Regions from separate parts of the Pseudomonas sp. P5_A12 genome, predicted to be linked through region 2. Evidence: predicted binding sites of a transcription regulator. Region 2 holds the regulator's gene; each other region holds the start of a gene.
The links. The regulator FliA, encoded in region 2, starts transcription of late flagellar genes. The targets are predictions, from matches to a motif close to CTAAAGTTTNNNNNNNNNNNGCCGNTAA.
Positions count from the first base shown of each region.

Region 1: AC1DSG_RS09450 (methyl-accepting chemotaxis protein) is a predicted target of FliA. The motif match lies at 966-993, and genes of this name have one in related genera.
Region 3: flgM (flagellar biosynthesis anti-sigma factor FlgM) is a predicted target of FliA. The motif match lies at 2,341-2,368, and genes of this name have one in related genera.
Region 4: AC1DSG_RS05535 (methyl-accepting chemotaxis protein) is a predicted target of FliA. The motif match lies at 9,512-9,539, and genes of this name have one in related genera.

Region 1 is NZ_JBFUKU010000046.1:24,745-27,570, forward strand. It holds gene AC1DSG_RS09450 (methyl-accepting chemotaxis protein) at 1-876, opposite strand, end outside; gene ampE (regulatory signaling modulator protein AmpE) at 1,125-1,961, opposite strand; gene ampD (1,6-anhydro-N-acetylmuramyl-L-alanine amidase AmpD) at 1,958-2,518, opposite strand; partial or broken gene AC1DSG_RS09465 (nicotinate-nucleotide diphosphorylase) at 2,672-2,826, shown strand, end outside.
Region 2 is NZ_JBFUKU010000342.1:39-3,423, forward strand. It holds partial or broken gene AC1DSG_RS27255 (response regulator) at 1-192, opposite strand, end outside; gene fliA (RNA polymerase sigma factor FliA) at 358-1,098, opposite strand; gene fleN (flagellar synthesis regulator FleN) at 1,095-1,925, opposite strand; gene flhF (flagellar biosynthesis protein FlhF) at 2,042-3,376, opposite strand.
Region 3 is NZ_JBFUKU010000175.1:8,275-11,817, reverse strand. It holds partial or broken gene cheR (protein-glutamate O-methyltransferase CheR) at 1-416, opposite strand, end outside; gene AC1DSG_RS20755 (chemotaxis protein CheV) at 463-1,395, opposite strand; gene flgA (flagellar basal body P-ring formation chaperone FlgA) at 1,477-2,238, shown strand; gene flgM (flagellar biosynthesis anti-sigma factor FlgM) at 2,405-2,731, shown strand; gene AC1DSG_RS20740 (flagella synthesis protein FlgN) at 2,781-3,248, shown strand; gene AC1DSG_RS20735 (flagellar brake protein) at 3,342-3,543, shown strand, end outside.
Region 4 is NZ_JBFUKU010000022.1:22,046-35,150, forward strand. It holds gene AC1DSG_RS05515 (nucleotidyltransferase domain-containing protein) at 1-123, opposite strand, end outside; gene AC1DSG_RS05520 (DUF6124 family protein) at 557-943, shown strand; gene AC1DSG_RS05525 (chemotaxis protein CheW) at 1,056-1,511, opposite strand; gene AC1DSG_RS05530 (Hpt domain-containing protein) at 1,504-7,401, opposite strand; gene AC1DSG_RS05535 (methyl-accepting chemotaxis protein) at 7,451-9,508, opposite strand; gene AC1DSG_RS05540 (chemotaxis protein CheW) at 9,656-10,189, opposite strand; gene pilH (twitching motility response regulator PilH) at 10,200-10,565, opposite strand; gene pilG (twitching motility response regulator PilG) at 10,623-11,027, opposite strand; gene gshB (glutathione synthase) at 11,263-12,234, shown strand; gene AC1DSG_RS05560 (TonB family protein) at 12,340-13,105, shown strand, end outside.

The sequences.
Region 1 (2,826 bases), on a different contig from region 2:
GGTGACCTGATCGTAAAAGCCCTGCCAGGGTGTATCGAGTGTGTCCGCCATCACCACTTTTTCTTCGAACAGCTCACTGGCTTTTTTCAGCGAGGCCTTGCTGCTATCAGCTTGCGCAGCCAGGGTTTCGCGCGCTGCCTTGCTGGAGCCCAAGGCGTCCTGCAGCTTCAGGCTGTATTCACCCTGAAGCCTTTCGATCTGTGCCAACAGCTCATCAAATCGAGTGCTCGACGCAGAGTTGATAAAGCCTTGCCCCAGCGAAAAGGAACCCATCGCCCGGCCTTCGCCCAGCAGTTGGGTCACACGCGGAGTGACGCTTGTGATCAGTTCGCTCAGTTGACGCATATCGCTTTGGCTGTCACGACTGAGGCCGGCCTGAGTGGCGATGATCTGGCTGAAAATCTGCGCGTTGCCAAGCAGTTTTCCGATCATTCCACTTTTGCTTTGCACAGAGCTTTCCAATTGCTGGGTCTTGAACGCAGCGACCATTTCATCGCGTTTGTCGTCGAAAGCCGTGATCTGCTCCGGATCAGTGGTCATGGCCGTCATCCCCTGCAGGCGCGTGAGGATATTTTGCTCCAGCGTGCCGATCTTCGACTCGACATTGCCGGCCTTGCCGGACTGGCCCAGCGTGACGTTGATCTGTACCAGATTGTTCAGGGTTTCCAGGTCTCGCCGAAGGGTCAGGCCGCTGCCCAGCAGGTCGAGGCTCTGAAGTTCGACTTGCGTGCCCTGAAATTCACGATAGGAGTCGCGCACCAGATAAAAATTGGTAACCAGCATGGGCACAAGGAACAGCACGCTGATCAGGCTGAACTTCATGCCGAAGCTCAGGCGGTTCATCAGCGCGACGGCGGGATAGAGCAAGCTCTTCACTGGAAGTCTCCCTTTGAGTTCTTATTTTTATTTTTCAGGCGCTGACTGGCGGCAGATAGCCACTATTCAGTGCTATCCCTGTATATCTTAAATCGGCAGGATGTTTTGTAACTTAAGGTTAACGAAGGGCAACACATCCCTGTAATTGGATGGACTCGCCCAAGCCGAGGCGTCTATGCACCACGGTGGCATTCTATGAAAGCCAACGACAGCGAGGGCGAGTCCTTTCAATTACAGGGATCGGTGTGCTACGGGAAGACAGTCCACAGCGCAAAACCGGCGTACCAGAGCACCGCCGCGCGCAGTAGCAACTCCCAGATCCGGTCCAGGCTGTTGATGCCATCCGGTCCGACGACCGGGGCCGGAATTTCGCCGGCCACCATCCCGACCTTCTCGATCAACTGAGCGGCGCTGATGTTCCAGTTCAGCAACTCATTCAACATCACCCGGCCGACCGCCACAAAGTTACCGACCAGTGCAAAACTCGCCGCCAGCAACCGCACGGGCACCCAATCAAAGGCGTGACGCAATTGGGCCGCGCGCTCGACCACGGCCGGGTTCTGCCCATGTTCCTCGGTCAGTGCCAACAAGCGATAACTCAGGGCGGCAACCGGCCCCAGCAGGAAGTACCAGAAAATGACCGCAAAGAAACTCTGGTAAGCCTCCCACAGCAGGTGCGCTTCAACCCGTTCCAGCAATTGTTCGGCGCTTTCGGCGCAAATATCCAGGTCACGTTCGGCCACATGCTCAGCGGCTTGCAGGTCTTCCCGACGCCAAGCATCGCGAAATGGCCCCAGGCCGGCCAGCAGATCGCCGCGGCCCAGGCTGTAAATCACCACCAGCAAATGCACCGGTAACGCCAGCAGACCATAGGCCACGGGATCCAGCACCACCAGCAGCAACCCCAGCAGCGCAACCGGCAGCAACACCATAATGATAAGGATCAACCATGGCCGGTCGATCAGACGTGGCGTGACCTCAAGCTTGTTCAGCTCGCGCACCCAACCGCCATCACGTTGGACCCGATGACGCAGTGCCGAGAACTTCTCGATCCACACCGCCAACAGCAACACCAGAAAACTCATTGTCCTTCCTCTTTTGCCAGTGCCGCGCGATAGCGTGCCCAGTCGAACGCCGGTCCTGGATCGGTCTTGCGCCCCGGCGCGATGTCGCTGTGCCCACAAATGCGCTGCGCAGTGATGCCGGTGTAGGCGTTTTGCAGCTGCCGGGTCAAAGCCGTCAGCGCGAGATACTGAGCATCGGTGAACGGCAGATCATCCGTGCCTTCAAGCTCGATGCCCACCGAAAAATCGTTACAGGTTTCCCGGCCCTCGAAACTCGAAACACCGGCGTGCCAGGCACGCTCACTGCAAGAGACAAACTGTGTGACAGTGCCGTCACGCTCAATCAGAAAGTGGGCTGACACCCGCAAGTCAGCAATGCCTTCAAAATAAGGATGCTCCGTGACATCCAGACGATTCTGGAAAAATTCCTGCACCTTGCCGGTGGCGAACTGCGCTGGCGGCAAGCTGATGTTGTGGATCACCAGCAGGGAAATTTCGCCCGAGGGGCGCGCATTGAAGTTGGGTGAGGGGCATAAACGCACGTCCTGACACCAACCGCTCGCGGGGTCCAACTGCATACAGGTTCCTTCAGCGACGACTGTGTTGGCGCCCAGTATGCCGCGATAGACCCTCCGGATGCGATCACTTGCCACGAATGGAACGTCTATGAGGCCTTGGGTTGACTCGTGCCATGGCCCTATAATCGAGCCACTTTGTTTGTGGAGTCCGTTATGCCGAACCTACGTCTCGCCGACTTGACCGCCGAAATCGAAGCCAACGTACGCCGTGCGTTGCGCGAAGACATCGGCAGCGGCGACATCACCGCGCAGCTGATCCCGGCCGAACGCCTGGCAAAAGCCACCATCATCACTCGTGATGCCGCCGT
Region 2 (3,385 bases):
CAGCAAGTCGATACCGCTCATGCCAGGCATGTTCCAGTCCGTGACCAGAAAGTCGATGCTTCCGCTGTTGAGAACCGGAATGGCAGTAGTGCCATCGTCGGCTTCGACCGTGTTGGTGAACCCCAGGTCACGCAACAGGTTTTTTATGATCCGCCGCATCGTTGAGAAGTCATCAACGATGAGGATTTTCATGTTCTTGTCCAATTCGACCTCCAAGCAGTCTTAAACGCGCCCAGCACCTGGACACGCCATTTCATTCAAACCGGCAATGCATTCGATGACTGTCTGGAGCACAACAGATCGTGACCGGTGCAGTACAACCCCACCGGCCTCGTTCGCAGTGTCCCCACACTGCCTTCAGCGCGCTCGCCACTCCCCCAAACGCCCCCGCAAACGGGCCGCGCACTGGCTGTGTAACTGGCTGACCCGCGATTCGCTGACCCCCAGGACCTCTCCGATTTCCTTGAGGTTCAACTCTTCGTCGTAGTACAGCGCCAACACCAGTCGCTCGCGCTCCGGCAAATTGGCAATCGCGTCCGCCAACGCCGCCTGAAAGCGTTCATCTTCCAGATCGCGTGACGGCTCGAGATGAGCACTCGCGCCATCCTCGTGCAGCCCTTCGTGTTCGCCGTCCTGCAACAGATCATCGAAACTGAATAAGCGGCTGCCCAGGGTGTCGTTCAAAATCCCGTAATAATCGTCGAGACTTAATTGGAGTTCGGCCGCAATCTCGTGATCTTTAGCGTCACGGCCGGTTTTAGCTTCAATTGAGCGAATTGCGTCACTGACCATGCGGGTATTTCGGTGGACCGAACGCGGCGCCCAATCCCCCTTGCGCACTTCATCGAGCATGGCGCCGCGGATTCGTATGCCCGCGTACGTCTCGAAACTCGCGCCTTTGCTGGCGTCGTATTTGGTCGACACTTCAAGCAGGCCGATCATCCCGGCCTGGATCAGGTCTTCGACCTGGACACTGGCTGGCAGACGAGCCAGCAAGTGGTAAGCAATGCGTTTGACCAGTGGCGCGTAACGCTCGATCAGCTCGTACTGCGCGTCACGTGCCGACGTCTTGTAGAGGTTATAGCCACTGGCTGTCATAGAACGGGGCCCGCCATCTGCTGCACGAGCCGCTCGACAAAAAACTCCAGGTGCCCACGCGGGTTGGCAGGCAATGGCCAGGTATCGACTTTCTGCGCGATGGCCTTGAACGCCAGGGCGCACTTGGAACGTGGAAAGGCTTCATAAACGGCGCGTTGCTTCTGCACGGCCTTGCGCACGCTTTCGTCGTAAGGCACCGCGCCGACGTACTGCAGGGCAACGTCGAGGAAGCGATCGGTAACCTTGGTCAACTTGGCGAAAAGATTACGCCCCTCTTGCGGGCTCTGGGCCATGTTGGCCAGGACGCGGAAGCGGTTCATGCCGTAATCGCGGTTAAGCAGTTTGATCAGGGCGTAGGCGTCGGTAATCGAAGTCGGCTCGTCGCAGACCACCAGCAAGACTTCTTGCGCTGCACGAACGAAACTGACTACCGAGTCACCTATACCCGCGGCGGTGTCGATCACCAGGACGTCGAGGTTGTCGCCGATGTCGCTGAAGGCCTGGATCAGGCCGGCGTGTTGAGCTGGACTCAGGTGAACCATGCTCTGTGTGCCGGAGGCTGCCGGAACGATTCGAATACCGCCCGGGCCCTGCAACAGAACGTCGCGCAGCTCACAGCGGCCTTCGATCACGTCAGCCAGGGTACGTTTGGGTGTCAGTCCCAGCAGGACGTCGACATTCGCCAGGCCCAGGTCAGCGTCTAACAACATGACGCGACGGCCGAGTTCGGCCAGGGCCAGTGACAAATTCACTGACACGTTAGTCTTGCCGACGCCACCTTTGCCGCCGGTCACCGCGATCACCTGTACGGGATGCATGCTGCCCATGTTATTTCTTTACCTTGTCTTGCATAGACGGAGGCCACATTACTGGCTGCGCGTTCGCTAATGGAACAATGCATGGCAGGCCATCGATGTAGGTACAAAAACTGTTCATTACTACCTTAGCCGACCTGCTTGGTCGGGCTGTGGTAAATATCAGCGAACATATCAGCCATGGCTTCTTCGCTGGGTTCTTCCTGCATTTGCACACTGACGGCGCGGCTGACCAACTGATGACGACGCGGCAGATGCAAATCATCCGGAATCCGCGGGCCATCGGTCAGATAGACCACCGGTAATTCATGACTGATCGCCAAGCTTAATACCTCGCCCAGACTTGCCGTTTCATCCAGTTTAGTCAGGATGCAGCCCGCGAGCCCGCAACGCTTGTAACTATGGTAAGCAGCCGTTAGAACCTGTTTCTGGCTGGTGGTTGCCAATACCAGATAATTTTTTGATTTGATGCCACGTCCGGCCAGACTTTCGAGTTGCATGCGCAGTGCCGGATCGTTGGCCTGAAGGCCCGCAGTATCAATCAACACCACGCGTTTGCGCAGCAGTGGTTCGAGCGCCTGCACCAAAGACTGCCCCGGATCGACGTGGGTCACCGAGACGTTGAGAATCCGCCCGAGCGTCTTGAGCTGCTCCTGGGCGCCAATGCGAAAGCTGTCCATGCTCACCAGTGCGATATTCTGCGCGCCGTACTTGAGCACGTAACGGGCGGCGAGCTTGGCCAGGGTGGTGGTCTTGCCCATGCCGGCAGGACCGACCATGGCCATCACACCACCCTCTTCCAGTGGCTCGATTTCCGGTGTGACGAGCTTGCGCGCCAAATGCGCCAGCAACATGCGCCAAGCCTGACGAGGCTCATCAATGTCAGGAATCATAGCTAACAAATCGCGGGACAACGGACCGGACAGACCGATGCGTTGCAGGCGACGCCAAAGATTGGCCTGATCCGGGCGGCTGCCTTGCAGCTGATTCCAGGCCAGCGAGCCGAGTTGGACTTCCATCAGTTCGCGCAGGCTATTGAGTTCGAACCGCATCGAGTCGAACGCACGTGGGTCAACGCCACCGGCGGCAGGTGCCGGGGCGGGTTCCGCGCGACGCGGTTCGGAGTAGGTCGGTTCGATCAGCGGCTCGGCAGCAGTAAGTGGCAGGCCAGCGAACAACTGGCGATTGGTGGTCTTGTCGCCTTCGGTTTCGCCGTCGCCACGCAGGCTCAATTCGGCCTGGGCAGTCACGATGCGCGACTGGGACTTGCGCAGCTCATCCTCGAGTTCCATGTTTGGAACACGCGGGGCCAGCGCCGACAATTTGTAATCCAGCGCAGCCGTCAGCTCGACACCACCGGCAATCCGGCGATTGCCAATAATGGCGGCATCAGCGCCCAGCTCATCACGAACCAGTTTCATGGCCTGACGCATATCAGCGGCGAAAAAACGCTTTACTTGCATAAACCACTA
Region 3 (3,543 bases), on a different contig from region 2:
GCGCCCATCTTCAATTGGCCCAGGTTCATGCGTTCGAATTCATCGATGGACATCGACAGCGAATACGGCTCCTGACCTGACGAACACGCCGCCGACCAGATCCGCAAGCGCTGACCGGGTGCAGCCTTGATGGCTTGCGGCAACACCTTGTTCTTCAACACGTCAAAGGGATAGGTGTCACGAAACCACAAGGTTTCGTTGGTGGTCATGGCATCCACCACCCTCTCGCGCAAACCGCTGCGTGGCTGGGTCTGAATGCGCTGGACCAGCTCACCCAGCGACTTGATGCCCTGCTGTTCCATCAGTTTGTTGAGACGGCTCGAGACCAGGTACTGCTTGTTTTCACCGAGCAAAATGCCACAGGCTTTTTCCAGGAAGACCCGGAACTGTTCGAAATCCAAATTACCCGTAGACAAAGATGCCGCCTCTTAAATCGTGTGAACCAACAGGGGCAGAAGACCCCTAGCTGATGTCTGCTGCTTTGATCCGGTCGACTACCCGGGATGCCAGGTCATCAGGACGGAACTTTGCGAGAAAATCATCGGCACCGACTTTCTTGACCATCGCCTGATTGAAAACCCCCGACAACGAAGTATGCAGGATGATATGCAGCTTTTGCATGCGTGGGTCGTTGCGGATCTCGGCCGTCAGCGTGTATCCGTCCATCTCCGGCATCTCGATGTCGGAAATCATCATCAGGAACTCTTCTTCCGGCTTTTTCCCTTCGTCGACCAGCTTGAGCAGGTAATCCAGCGCTTGTTTGCCGTCGTTCAACGCCACCACTTCAACGCCGACGGTTTGCAGGCAACGGGTCACCTGTTTGCGCGCCACGGAGGAGTCATCGACCGTCAAGACCTTCAAGGACAAGGCCTTATGCCGGGTTTCGACATCGACCACACCCACCGAAATCGCGTCCGGTGTCGGTGCGACTTCCGCCAGCACTTTTTCGACGTCGATGATTTCGACCAACTGATTGTCGACCCGCGTCACAGCCGTCAGGTAATGATCGCGTCCCGTGCCCTTGGGTGGCGGATGAATCTCCTCCCAGTTCATGTTGACGATGCGCTCCACCGAGTGCACCAGGAAACCCTGGGTCTTGGTGTTGTACTCCGTGATGATCACGAACGGATTGCTTTGATCTTTCAACGCGCCGGAGCCGGTCGCCATCGCCAGATCAAGAATCGGAATGGTCGCCCCCCGGATACTTGCCACACCGCACACGACAGGACTGGATTTGGGTATCAGCGTGAGCTTGGGACATTGCAGCACTTCCCGAACCTTGAACACGTTGATCCCATAAAGCTGCTGGCCGTCGAGACGGAACAACAACAGCTCAAGGCGATTCTGCCCTACCAGTTGCGTGCGCTGGTTTACCGCATCCATAACACCAGCCATGCACCGACTCCTACACAACGCTTGAGTGTGTTGCGACGCGCTGTCATCACAAAACGGCACGGCGCTTGCTTTTTAACGCTTATGAACACAGAACCGACATTTTTTCGACGCCCGACCTCAATCCCTCGCCAATGGCTTTGCGCGATGTCGGTCGTCTGCTTGTTCAACGCAGGCAACCCTGCCCTTGCTGACACAGTAACCTTGCCTGACATGCTTATCGGCGTCACTCAGGGCTTTCTTGAGTTCACTGTCGAAGACTATTTGGCGTCCAGTCAAACCGAAGGTCGCTATGAGATCCAGGTCAACCAGCTCGATCCGCGACTGCGCATGCCCATGTGCGACAAGGAATTGACAGCCACTTTGGAGAGCCCGGCGACCCCGATTGGTCGGGTCACGGTCAAGGTCCGTTGCGACAGCACCGCCCCCTGGACTGTCTTCGTACCTGCTCAAGTCCGCCTGTTTCGCGACGTCGTCACCACCACTCGACCGCTCAAGCGAGCCGGCTTTATCGAGCAAGGTGACGTTATGCTGCGCGAACGAGATATCAGCCTGATCAACCAGGGTTACTTCACCTCCATGGACCAGGTAATCGGACAGAAACTGACTCGCCCAACGGTCACCGATCAGGTCCTGACGCAGGTCCACCTCGAACAGGCCGAAGTCATCACCAAGGGCGACCAGGTGGTGATTACCGCCCGCAGTGGTACGCTCAGCGTGCGCATGCCGGGCGAAGCCCTGTCGAATGGCGGCTTGCGTGAACAGATTCGGGTGAAAAACCTCAACTCCCAACGGGTCATCAAGGCGCAGGTTATTGCCCCGGGCCAGGTGGAAGTGGCCATGTAGGAATCTCTATCGGTGAAAATATGGCGCTGACCGCGGCTGTTTCATAAACTGCGCCGCACGCCGGAAATGCGCTGGTGCATGCACGCTCATTGATAAATGGGCCTAAAGTTTTTGCAGGGAGAGCCGAAAACATGGCAAGCGTCCAAATTCCCAGAGGTTTTTTATTATGGTCATCGATTTCAGCCGTTTGAACAGTTCCTCGTCACTGACCGGCAGTACACGTACCAGTGCCAACAAGGACACTGCCGAAGCCGGCAAACCCGCGCCGCTGGATACTCCCGCCGAACAGGCCAGTACCGCCAAAAGCGGGGAATCGGTACACCTCAGCAATGAGGCTCAGCAGTTGCAGAAGGTCAATGACAAGCTGCGCGATCAGCCTGCCGTCGACAACGCCCGCGTGGCCGAGTTGAAAGCAGCGATTGCCGATGGCAGCTATCAAGTCGACAGCAACCGTGTAGCCAGCAAACTGCTCAATTTCGAAGCCCAGCGCTAGGCCAAGGCCTGCGCCAGGCTTTTGGACGCTTAAAACCCCAAGGCCAGCCATGCACGACACTAATTTACTGCAACTGATCATCGACGACTTTGCTCCAGCACAACACTTGCTGGAATTGCTGCAATCCGAGTCCCTCGCCTTGCATGGTCGCGACATGCCACTGCTCGAAGACATTCTGGCGCGCAAACAAGCAATGATCATTCTGCTCGAACAGCATGGCCGCAAACGCAGCGAAATCCTCGCCAGCCTCAACCTGCCCACCAATCGCCAAGGCCTGGAGCAACTTGCCAGTCAATCAAGCGTCGGCGAGCAACTGCTGGAACAGAGCGACGCGCTGACAGCCCTGCTGACTCAGTGCCAGACAATCAATGTCAATAATGGTCAGTCGATCCAGATTCAGCAGGCCGCCACGGCCAATCAGTTGAAGATTCTCACCGGCGGCGAACCACCCGCGCTTTACGATGCCCGCGGATCAACCTCCGGGTTAACAAAGCCACGCCCGCTCAGTCAGGCTTGAATCTGTCGATGAGTTCGCTCTATCTAGGTGCGCCGCATGATGGCAATATGCCAGCATCTGCGCAACCATATTTTGTCCGGAGAATGATGAACCGTGTCCAATGCCTTAAACGCGGAAGACGCTCCGCAGCCACCCAAGGTGCTTTCCACGCAAATGGAGATCGTTGGCAACCTTCGGCAGCTACAAGAGAGTCATGATCCGCTGGTCATTACGTTCCATGAGCGCAAGCAGCGTTTCCAGAGCTACCTGGTAGATGTCGATCGTGACGCCGACATGATCGCCCTGGACGAAATGG
Region 4 (13,105 bases), on a different contig from region 2:
CACTTGAGCCCAGCGGGCGATTTCGTTGGCGTAAAAACTGCGGTCGGGTTTGCCGAACAACAAGCCCAGCACTTTTTGCTGAGTGGTCGTGAACAGGGCTTCGCTGAGGGAAAGGTTTTTCACAGTGGCAACCGATGAGTCCCAAAAAGGGAACGATAGGTCCCTTTTTGGGACTTTTCAACTTTCGCCGGTCGATTGGGGTTTTGTGTTTAAAAGTTTGTACGCAGGAAGGATTCGAGGCTACACAGTCCGGCGGCGCCGCCTACAGCAATGCCGGAATCCGCTGACTGGTGGGGTTTTGCGCTGAGCTTTATCGTTTGTGGGTCGCTGCCAAATCAGCGACCGGGCCTGGAATCCCGAGGTGTAGAAGGCGCAATAGCGCCCCTCATGACGTATGCTGCGCACCTTTAATGTGTGTACTCCGTTATGGCGGCTGTGCGCGGGAGACCTTCGGGTCTACCGGGTTTTCTCCACCTCGGGTTCCAGCCCGCGTACAGCTGCCACCCCTTCGGCTGGAACCGAGGGAGCAGCTGAAAATCATTACTGGAGATTCACTATGTTCAAAGCCACTCCCAATCCCCCGGAAACCGACACCGGTTCCGACGCATCCCTCGAAGCCGAAAAACTCAAGGAAGCCGCCGACCGCGCCTTCTCCTATTACTTTCCCCCTGCTCGCGACAAACCATCGAAACGCCGTAACAAATCCCAGCTCTTCACTGTATGCCCCGACATCGACGCCGAAGCCCTGCTGGCCAACGCCTCCGAAGACATGCTGTCGATCAGCGCGATTGCTGCCGATCTGGCGGACGATGTGGAAGGCTCACGCCGCTCGGTCGCCTTGGCGATCAGCCGAATGGCGGATGGCGTGCAGTTGTTGGTGGAGCGGGCGCTGGACCATTACGAGGCGTTGCAGATGCAGATGCGCGCTCAGGCCAAGGTTTAGCCGTTAGATTTGTGGTGAATTGAAGGTCGCCATCGCGAGCAAGCTCGCTCCCACATTGGATTTGCGGCGTACACAAAACCTGTGGGAGCGAGCCTGCTCGCGAAGGCGCCAGTCAGACCAACCCGGCACTCACCAGTAACTCCTCAAGCGCCAGTAAGTCCGGCACCTTGGCCACTTGCTCCCCCACCTGCACCGCCGCCTGCTCCAACGAACACAGCGGCACATCGACATAGCTCAACTGACTGTCGAGCTTGCATGACCGGGGGATTCCCTGCACCAGCAATGCAATGAACTTCAACGCGGGCCGACCGCCCAGCGCATTGAGAATCACGATCCGCGCCCGCTCGCCGATCACGACTTTATTGCCGCAGGCCGATTCAAAACTCAGCAATGGAATCTGCCGGTCGCGCCACTTCACCAACCCCAGGTACCACGGTGGCGTATCGAGATCGAACGCCCCCGGCTGATAGTCGATCAGCTCCGCCACCGCGACGTTGGGCAGGATCAGGTTGCGGTCGGCCAAGGGCAGCAACAGGCCGGTGATGTTGCTGGTGCGATGCTCAAGCATGGGTTTTGCTCCAGAGGGCAATGCTTTCGAGCAGCACCGATTCCTGGTACGGCTTGCCGAGGTAATCGTTAACGCCGATGGCCATCGCGCGGTCGCGGTGTTTCTGGCCGGTGCGTGAGGTGATCATGATGATCGGCAGGTGCTGCAAACGCTCGTCGGCACGTACTTGGGTCGCGACTTCGAAGCCGTCCATGCGCGGCATCTCGATGTCCAGCAGCATCAGGTCCGGCAGGTGCTCTTCGAGCAGCAGCATGGCGTCGATCCCGTCCTTGGCGGTCAGCACGTTCATGCCGTGGCGTTCGAGCAAACGACTGGTGACCTTGCGCACGGTCACCGAGTCATCGACCACCATCACCAGCAACGGTTTGTGTGGTTCGACCTCGGCGTCCTGAATCTGCGCCTGTTGCGGCGCAGGCGCCTGCATGGCGCGGATCAGCGCCAGCAAATCAAGAATGAGCACCACCCGGCCATCGCCCAGAATCGTCGCGCCGGACAAGCCCTGCACCGCCGCGAACTGCGGGCCGAGGCTTTTCACCACGATCTCGCGCGTTCCGGCCATGGAATCGACCTGCACGGCAATGTGCCGCTCGTTGCATTGCACCAGCAACACCGGCAACGGCAGGTTTTGGCCCAGTAGTTTCGGGCGGGTGCTGGTTTTCAGCAACTCACCGAGGTAGCACAACTCATAGTCCCGCCCGGCGTACTTGTACCTTGGAGGATCGAGTCGGTAATGCCCTTCAAGTTCGTTGGGCAGCACACGGATGATGCCGTCGATGGTGTTCAGCGGGATCGCATACTGATCTTCAAAGCACTGCACCATCAGTGCGCGGTTGACCGACACGGTGAACGGCAGGCGAATCCGGAAATGCACGCCCTGCCCCGGCACCGAGTCGATGACCATCGTGCCGCCGAGCTGGCGGACTTCTTCATGGACCACATCCATGCCGACGCCCCGTCCGGAAATCTGGGTGATCTTCTCGGCCGTGGAAAACCCCGGTTGCAGGATAAACTGCAGCACGTCGCGATCACTGATGTCGGCATCCGCGGCCAGCAAGCCGCGCTTGATCGCCTTGCGCCGCACCGCGTCCAGCGGCACGCCGGCACCGTCGTCGCGGATGTCGAAAATCATGTCGCCGCCCTCGCGGGACAAGTCGAGTGTGATCCGCCCCTGGGCCGGTTTGCCGGCCGCGATTCGCACTTCGGCCGATTCCAGACCGTGGTCCACGGCGTTGCGCAGCATGTGTTCCAGCGGCGGCGCCATACGCTCGAGCACGTTGCGGTCCATCTCGCCTTCAGCGTTGCCGACGATGAATTCCACGTCCTTGCCCAGTTCGCTGGAGACCTGCCGTACGATGCGCTTCAAACGCGGCAGCACCCGCTCGAACGGCACCATGCGCGTGCGCATCAGGCCTACTTGCAACTCGGTATTGATGCGGCCCTGCTGTAGCAGCAGGTTTTCCGCGTCCTGATTGCGTCGGTCGAGGGTTTCCTTCAGATCCAGCAAGTCAGAGGCCGATTCGAACAGCGCGCGCGACAGTTGTTGCAATTGCGAATGACGGTCCATTTCCAGCGGGTCGAATTCTTCGTAGCCCAAGCGTTCGGCGTCGACTTGCTGGCGGCTGAGTATGCGTCCCTGGGTTTCGGTATCCAGCCGGCGCAATTGGTCGCGCATCCGCTCGATGGTGGTTTCCATCTCGCTCAGGGTGACCTGCGCATCGTTGACCTGCTGCTCGATACGGCCCCGGAAAATTGACGTTTCGCCGGCCAGATTGACCAGGTCGTCGAGCAGTTCCGCCGAGACCTTGACCATGTCGGCGCCCGCTTCCGCTTGTAACGCGGGCGTCTCTGGCTTGGCGGCGGGCGTCACACCGGCCGGCTGGAGTACGGCCGGATGGCTGAAATTCTTGATCGCGTCGATCAGTCGGTCAGCGGGCGGCAATGGCTGCCCTGCGCGGGTCGCATCGAGCATCTGCGCCAATCGGTCGTGACTGTTTTGCAACAACGTGAACAGGGCCGCGCTCGGTTGCAGCGAGCCTGCCGAGAGGCTTTCGTAAAGAAACTCCAGCTCATGGGCAAGGTCGCCAATCGGCACGATTTCGACCATTCGCGCACCGCCCTTGAGCGTGTGCAGGTCACGCAACAGGGTTTCCATTTCTTGTCGGTTCGACGGTTCGGCTTGCCAGCGCACGAGCGCGGCGCCGGAGTTTTCGATGATGTCGAAACCTTCCTCGAGGAAGATCTCCAGCAACTCGGGATCATGCCCCGGCGAATCCTTGACCTGCGCGGGCTCCGCCGCTTCAGTGGCGCTGGCATGGCTCTGACGAAACTCGCGAATCGCCTCGATCAGCTCGCCCGGGTTCCCCAACGGCTGCTGATTCTGCAACTGCTCCAGCAGCACCGCGAGACGGTCATGGCTGTGCTGCAGCAACTGCGCCAGGCTTTCACTGTGGCTGTAACGGCGGTCGACCAAGCCTTCGTACAGGCTTTCCAATTCATGGGCGAGGTCACCGACCGGCTGGACTTCAGCCATCCGCGCCCCACCTTTGAGGGTGTGCAAATCCCGCTGCAAGGATAACAGCGGTGCGGCGTTGTCCGGGTCGCTCAACCAGCGTTGCATCGCGTGGCCGGCGCTTTCGAGGATATCCACCGCTTCTTCGAGGAAGATCGAAACGATTTCGTCATCCAGATCTACCTGGGTCGCCGCTTGCTCCAGTTCAGCGGTGGCGCTGCCCAGCTCGCGGATGCTCAGGGTACGGCTGCCATCACTGCGAATCAGGCCCATGGACGACGGATCAAGGCTTTCATCCAGCAAACCGCGCAAGGCCCGTATGCGTTCCGGTTGCGGGCTGATTTCCTGGCCGGCGGCCAGTTCATCCAGCATGTTGATCAACGCTTCGTGAGCCAGTTGCGCCTCATGAAAAAACCGCTCGCTGACCGCCAGGCTGCTCTCTTCCACCGCGCCGTACAGGTCGAGCAAGGCTTCGCAGAGCGCATCCACCGGATGCAAATCGGCGAGGTGCGCGCCTTCGCCGAGGGTGGTCAGATCATCGAGCAGTGCGGTCAGTTCCTGACGCTCGCCGGGACGCTGCTGCCAGCGCTGCAACAGGCTTTCGGCGTCCAGCAGGATGTCCATGCCTTGGGACAGGAAGTTGTTGATCAGCTGCGGATCGCGCTTGGCTCGCAGCGAGGTATTGGGCGTGCTCGACAGGGTTTGCAGACGCTCGGCGAGTAACGACCGGGTGCGTTCGATCAATGGGCCGGCGCCGCGTATCTGCGCCAACGGATCCGTTTTGAGCTGTCGCAACCCGAGCCGGAACAACCCTTCGGCTTCCAGCAACAACTCGACTTCGTCCAGATCCAGTGCGATCAGGTGCGCCTTGTACTCGCGGGCGAGTTGATCCAGAGCCGTCGCCAGCTCGGCAATCGGCAAGACCCCGGCCATCGAGGCACTGCCCTTGAGCGTGTGCAACGCCCGCTGCAACTCGTCGCTGGCCTGAAGTGGCACATGCTCGGCGGCCTGATCGAGAAAGCGGATGAGGCTGGCCAGATGGGTTTCGGCTTCTTTGCGGAAGATCTCCAGCAACAGCGGGTCAAGGGCTGCCACGTCCTGGGTATCTTCATCGCTGGCCGGCGCATCGCCCTTGGCAAGGGCATGTGCGCGTGCGGCTAACTGGTCGGCATCATTGCGCTGACGCTGGGCATTGTCGGCGTATTCGGCCACCAGTTCCGGCAGTAAATTCAATGTATCCGTCAACAGTTGCTGCACGGTAGCCCCTGGCGCGACGCTGTCCTCCAGCACACGGTTGAGCAAGTTTTCCATCGCCCAGGCCAGCTCGCCCAGCACCAGTGCCCGGACCATCCGGCCACTGCCTTTCAAGGTATGAAAGGATCGGCGCAATTCGCTCAGGGCCGACTTATCGTCGGGGTTGGCCGCCCAGCGCGGCAAGTATTCCTGGAGTATATCCAGGACTTCATCGGTCTCTTCGAGAAAGACTTCGCGCAGTTCATCGTCGACCGGTTCTTCACCGGCGGGGGGCGGCAACAGGCTGTCCGGTGTGGTCAATGCAGGCGGATTGACGGAAGACACGGGACTGGTCAGCACATCGGCCAGCGACTGCACGATCTCGGGGTCATCGAGCTCCTGCATTTCCTGCATGACCTGGGCTTCGCTCGGGCTGAGGACCTCGTCGAGCATTGGCACCTGCCGTTCGCTGGGGAAAAACCCAAGCGACGCCAAACTCTTCTCGGCGACGTCGAGCAGTTGTTCACCCGGCGCTTCCGGATCGTCGCCAAGGCGCTCCAGGTAATACTCGATGCTGGTGACCACGTCGGCCAGGCTGTCCAGCTCCTGCCAATCGGGTTGGTCCGGCTCCAGCAGCAAATGCTCGCGAATGAAGTGATTGCAGGTTTCGATCAGGCTCGCCGCACGGCTCAACGGGATCATCGACAAGGCGCCACGCACCTGAGTCAGCAAGGCCGGCAACGCCTGCAAATGCTGGCGATCCCAGTCGGCATCGATGTAGTCGACGATCATGTCCTTGGCCTGTTGCAGGCAGATGCGCGCCTCACGAATGACGATCTGGTGGATCTGCGTCAGGTCAGTGGTCGGCAGTCGACTTTCTTCCAGACTCTCGGGCTCTACCGTGCCCATCATGCCGGCCAGATTGGCTTCGACGTAGAGCAAGGCGCCCGCGACGTCCATGAGGATCGCGTCGTTGGGTTCGCGCTGGCCCTGAACCAGGCTCAGCACCACCGCCAGTTGATCGATGATGACTTTGCGCGGCTGGCCAAACCCCAGCACCGCCAGAGTGTCGGCGATTTGCCGCAGCGGCGCCAACAGGCTGTCGAGGTCCGAGGTGTGCTGGCGGTCGCTGCGCACGAACAGGTCCAGGCGCTCCTTGACCCGCACCAGCTCTTCACAAAGCGCAGCCAGCACCGAGCGCATGGCATCGCGGTCGGGGCCGGCCAGCCGTGCCCGTTCTTCATCGACCATCGCGCTGTCGGGCAACGCGTCGTCCAGTGAGTAGCGATCTTTCATGGTCAGCATCTGCCCGGTGGGATGATCGGCCTTGGCAATGTAGAACAGCAAACTCTTGAGCAACTCCGGCGGTGCCGGTTTATTGATTGCGTGGATGCCTTGTTCGAGCAAACGCTTGAGTTCATGGTCAGCCTCCTTGAACAGGCTGCGCAGCGCCGGGCTGTTGGCTATCACGCCGGCGCGCATACCTTCGACCAGCGCCGAGGCGACTTGCCACAGCGGACTCAGAGGCGCTTTGGCGCACAGCCCTTCAAGGCGTGAAAAAACCTTCGCCAGATAATCGAGGTGGGTGTGGTCATCCTGCTCCCGCAGCAACCCGACCAGCGCCATCTGCAGCATCTGCCGCAATTTTCCCAGCACATTGTCGAAATCCGCAGGCTCCAGCAGTGCCAGCGCTGCGTTGTCCAACGGTAGCAGCTCTACGAGTTGCGGGCTGAACAGGCTGGTTTCCGAGAGCAGGGTTTCCCCCCGGGCACTGCGCAAATCGTTGAGCAGCGGCAACACCACCAAGGGCAGGTCACGGCGCGCACCCTGCACCCGGTCGAGGTATATCGGCAGCTGCCCGAGGGCTTGCATCAACAGGTGCAGCGCCTCGTCACGGTAGCTGATGCGGTTGTGCTGCAGGGCGCGGGTCAACTGTTCCATCTCTTCGGCGAGCAGGGCCGCACCGTAGAATTCGACCATCTGCAAACTGCCGTGCACCTGATGGATATACGCCTGGCATTCGCTCAAGGCGTACAACGCCTGCGGGTCATCAAGCAGGGTTTCGATAGCTTGATGGGCCAGCTTCAGCGTTTCGGCAATCTCGCCTTTGACCCATTCGAGGGCCACATAGTCGTGCCGATCACCCATAACCACTCCAGTCCCTACGCCAATCAAAAATCATACGCCTGTGGACGGTTCACGCTTTGTCTGCCGCCTGCGCCTTGGCGGCCGGCAAGGTGAAGCCGGACACCGAACGCCGCAGCTGACTGGCCATTTTCGCCAGGTTGCCGATGCTCTCGGCGGTGGCAGTGGAGCCGGACGAGGTCTGCGAGGTGATCTGTTGAATCACGTTCATCGTCAGGGAAATCTGCCCGGCCGAAGAGGTTTGTTGCTGCGCGGCGTTGGAAATACTCTGGATCAACGCGGCGAGGGTCTTCGATACGCCTTCGATTTCTTCCAGGGCCACACCGGCATCCTGCGCCAGACGCGCACCGCGCACCACTTCGGTGGTGGTCTGCTCCATCGAAATCACCGCTTCATTGGTGTCCGTCTGGATCGCCCGCACCAGGGTTTCGATTTGCCGGGTCGCGGCGGACGAGCGTTCGGCCAGGCGCTGGACTTCATCGGCCACCACCGCAAAACCGCGCCCGGCGTCACCGGCCATCGATGCCTGGATGGCCGCGTTGAGCGCGAGGATGTTGGTCTGATCGGCAATGTCATCGATCAGGCTGACAATATCGCCGATTTCCTGAGAGGACTCACCCAGACGCTTGATGCGCTTGGCGGTGTCCTGAATCTGCTCGCGAATGTTGTCCATGCCGTGGATGGTGTTGTGCACCACCTCGTTGCCCTTGTTGGCAATTTCCACCGAGCGCTCGGCCACGGCCGAAGACTCAGCAGCGTTGGCCGACACTTGGTCGATGGACTGGGCCATGTCGTTGATAGCCGTGGAGGCTTCGCAAATCTGCTGCGCCTGATGCTCCGAGGCTTGCGCCAGGTGCATGGCGGTGGCCTGGGTTTCCTGCACGGCGGCAGCCACCTGACCGGCAGTGAGGTTGATGGTCGCGACCAAGTCGCGCAACTGATCCACGGAATAATTGATCGAGTCGGCGATGGTCCCGGTGAAGTCTTCGGTTACCGAGGCGGTAACGGTCAAGTCGCCGTCGGCCAGGTCTTCGATTTCATCCAGAAGTCGCATGATCGCGGTCTGATTGCGTTCGTTTTTCTCGGCGGTTTCCCGAAGCTGGCGGTTGGTTTCGCGAACCATCACCAGGCCGATCAGGATGATCGACATGAGCGCCAGCAGACCCAGCACGTAACCGCCGATGGTGTCGACATTGCGCCCGCCGGCGAGGTTTTCGAAACCGATGGCCAGGTGCGAGGCTTCGTCGAGCAGGGTTTGCGACAGGGTGAAAATGTTGGTGGCTGACTCGCGGACCTTGAACAGTTCGGGCGAGGTTTCGAGGATTTCATCCACCGAACCGGAGACGAATTCGAACAGTTCGGAAATCTCGCTCAACCGGGCGCGGGCATCTCGGTCTTCGACCTGGCTGATCCTCAGCCCCACGTTGCCCTGAAGCATGCCGTTGAGCACCAGGCCGAAACGCGCGGCGTCGCGACCGAAGGCATCGGCGGCCTGCTGCGAGTTTTCGTCACCGGACAGCACGGTGTTCACCGCACCCAAAATACGCTCGGCCAGCAGCGATTGACGCTGGGCCACCGCAACCTGCGCAGCCGGCGCCCCACGTTGCAGGAGGATTTCGACGACTTTCTCGTACTCGACCTGCAACTGCGGCACGGTTTCGGCCAGGGTCGCGGCGACCTGATGCAGCGACAGCACAGTCTGTTCGCTGGAGAGGATCGCGTCGGTGTTTTTCAGCAAGCGCTCCCAATCGGCCTGCACGGCGCGCATTTCCGGGCGCACCGTGGATGGCGCGGGCGGCAGGCCGGTGGCCGGGTCGCCCTTCTTCAGGTAACCCCAACGCAGCGCAAAGTCATTGCGCGCATCGCTGAGCAATTTGAACGCAGCCGCTTTGCCGGCGGCGGCTTCGGTGGCATTTTTGGCGATGCGCTGGGACAGCACGCGCAGCTCACCGGCATGGCCGATGTACTGTTTGTCGTACGTGGCTTGGGTGTTGAGGTAAGCGAAATTGGCGAACAGCAGCATGATGAACACGATGAGCGCGATAAACAGCGCGACGATCTGCGAGCGGCTGCGCGATCCTTCTGGCTTGCCTGTTTTTGCTTTTATCATCGGTCCTCGCCTGTTAACCAACACCCTTTAATGCTTGCCGAAAACCCTGTGGGAGCGAGCCTGCTCGCGATTCAGGCGCCGCGGTGTCTCAGGAACACCGCGTTATCATTCAATCGCGAGCAGGCTCGCTCCCACAAGGGGCCGGGTTTATAGCGCGACATGCATAAAGCTTTGCGACTGCGCCAACGCAAACGGGCTGAACACTTGCCAGATCTGCTCACGCTGGAATCGGCCTTTGACGTACGCCGACATTGGCCCGCCCCACTGATCTGCCGGTTCCAGGCTGTCCTGGGCAAAATGCTGCAAGCCGAAGACTTCGTCGACCAGCAACCCGGCAAACACCTCGTCATGTTCCACCACCAACACCCGCCGCTGCTTGCGCGTCGCCGAGACTTCGTGGCCAAAGAAACCGTACAAGTCCATGATCGGCAACAATCGCCCACGCAGGTTGGCCACCCCTTTGACCCAGGGTTTGACGCCCGGCAACTGGGTGAAACGCGGTTCATGCAGGACTTCGCTGACTTCGCCCATCGGTGCGACATACCAACCCTCGCCCAAGCGAAAACCAATGCCGCTCCAACTGTCCTGCCGGGTCGGCTGCGACGGCAAATCCGCCGCCAGCAGACGGCAGCGCTGGTCGATCTGCAGCAGCAGTTCGAAAGCCGTCAGCGACTCGCTCATGGTCGGACGATCAACCGGCCAACACGTTGTTCAGGGTTTTGATCAGGGTCTCTTCATCGACCGGCTTGGTCAGGTAATCCCTGGCGCCCTGGCGGGTGCCCCAGACCTTGTCGGTTTCCTGATCCTTGGTGGTGATGATGATCACCGGGATGTGCCCGGTGTCCGGGTCTTTGGTCAGCTGGCGAGTCGCCTGAAAACCGTTGAGGCCGGGCATGACGATGTCCATCAACACGGCGTCGGGTTTTTCCTGACGGGCCAGGGCCACGCCGTCGGCACCGTTTTCGGCTTTCAACACTTCGTGACCGTGCTTTTCCAGCATGCCGGTCAGTTTGTACATTTCGGTCGGCGAATCATCGACGATCAGAATACGTGCCATGGTCTTCCCCATTCTTGTCGACGCCGGGCCCGCTGGCCGAGCATCACTGTGCGTGTCCTACTGCGGCAAAACGGCGGCGAAGCCCGGAACATGGGCCTGGATCGCGTTCAGCAGTTCTTCCTTGCTGAAAGGCTTGGTCAAAAACTGATCGGAGCCGACGATGCGCCCCTTGGCCTTGTCGAACAGCCCGTCCTTGGACGACAGCATAATCACTGGCGTGGACTTGAACGCACTGTTGTTCTTGATCAAAGCGCAGGTCTGATAGCCATCCAGACGCGGCATCATGATGTCGACAAAGATAATGCCGGGATGATTATCGGCAATCTTGGCCAGCGCATCGAAACCATCGATGGCCGTAATGACTTCACAACCCACATTCTTCAACAGCGTTTCGGCGGTGCGACGAATCGTCTTCGAATCGTCGATCACCATGACCTTCAAGGCGTTGGAATGCTGATCCATAAATGCTCTACCGTCGCCTTTGCGAATCAAATTGTCCGTTTTCCGGTTACCGGTGGCTCGAAACCCTTGATGTTCAAGGGCCCGCCCGACATGGCAGCCTTTTTAGCACAGTCTCCAAATGCAATCTATCGGCCGGCCTGTGCGGTGGTTTTTCCTTGACCGGGAACACACTCAGCGCCACTCTGACGCCACTTTTTCATGTCCATTCGGACCACCCATTTTCGAGGAAAAACCCATGAGCGTTCGCGTCGGGATTGTCATGGATCCTATTGCCAATATTTCCTATAAAAAGGATAGCTCGCTGGCCATGCTGCTGGCTGCGCAGAAGCGCGGCTGGGAACTTTTCTATATGGAACAGCGCGATTTGTATCAGGGCGAAGGTGAAGCACGGGCGCGGATGCGGCCGCTGAAGGTATTCGCCAACCCGGAAAAATGGTTCGAACTGGGCGACGAAAGCGACGCGTTGCTGAGCGATCTCGACGTGATCCTGATGCGCAAGGATCCGCCGTTCGACATGGAATTCGTTTACTCCACCTACCTGCTGGAGCAAGCCGAACGCGCTGGCGTGTTGGTGGTCAACAAGCCGCAAAGCCTGCGTGACTGCAACGAAAAGCTGTTCGCCACGCTGTTCCCGCAGTGCACGCCGCCGACCGTGGTCAGCCGCCGCGCCGATGTACTGCGCGAATTCGCCGCCAGGCACGGCGACGTCATCCTCAAGCCGCTGGACGGCATGGGCGGCACCTCGATTTTCCGTCACCGTGCCGGCGACCCTAACCTGTCGGTGATTCTGGAAACCCTGACCGCGCTGGGCACCCAGCAGATCATGGGTCAGGCGTACTTGCCGGCGATCAAGGATGGCGACAAGCGCATCCTGATGATCGATGGCGAGCCGGTCGATTACTGCCTGGCGCGCATTCCCGCCGCCGGTGAAACCCGTGGCAACCTTGCTGCCGGGGGGCGTGGGGAAGCCCGTCCATTGACCGACAAGGATCGCTGGATCGCCGCGCAAGTCGGCCCGACCCTGCGTGAAAAAGGCCTGTTATTTGTAGGCCTGGACGTGATCGGCGAACACCTGACCGAAATCAACGTCACCAGCCCCACCTGCATACGTGAAATCGACAACGCCTTTGGCACCGACATTGGCGGCCTGCTGATGGAAGCCATTGAGAAGAAGCTGCAAGCTGCAAGCATCAAGCCCCAAGCTTGAAGCACGCGGCATACTGCTTGTCGCTTGAAGCTTGCGGCTTGAAGCTAAAAACCAACATTGCGCTATCATGCCGAGCCCATAAAAACGCGATGTTGGTTTTTTGCCATGACTCTTCCGTCCGATCTTCCCGCTGAACTCGCCCATCGTGGCGTGCGCCCGGCTGATCGCCTCGGATTTACCCTGTTTCTTGCAGCGTTGATTCACCTGGCTTTGCTATTGGGCGTCGGCTTTACGATGGTCGAGCCCCAACAGATCAGCAAAACCCTGGAAATCACCCTCGCCACCTTCAAAAGCGAAAAGAAGCCCGAAAAAGCCGATTTCCTTGCCCAGGAAAATCAGCAGGGCAGCGGCACCCTGGATAAAAAGGCCATCCCCAAGACCACCGAGGTCGCGCCGTTCCAGGACACCAAGGTGCAAAAGGTCACGCCACCGCCCGCCGCCAAGCCTGAAGTTCAGGAAGCCGCGCCCAAGGCTGCCGTGACCACCGTCGCCCCCAAGCCGAAAAAAGCGGCGGCCAAGAACGAAGAGGTCAAACCGCACGTCAAACCCGCGGTGGCTGCACCGACGTTCGACAGTTCCCAGCTGTCCAGCGACATCGCCAGCCTCGAAGCGGAACTGGCCAACGAACAACAGTTGTACGCCAAACGCCCGCGCATCCACCGCTTGAGCGCGGCCTCGACCATGCGCGATAAAGGTGCCTGGTATAAGGACGAATGGCGCAAGAAAGTCGAGCGCATCGGCAACCTCAATTACCCCGACGAAGCCCGACGCAAACAGATTTACGGCAATTTGCGCCTGATGGTTTCGATCAACAGCGATGGCTCACTGTATGAAGTGCTAGTGCTGGAGTCGTCCGGGCAACCGCTGCTGG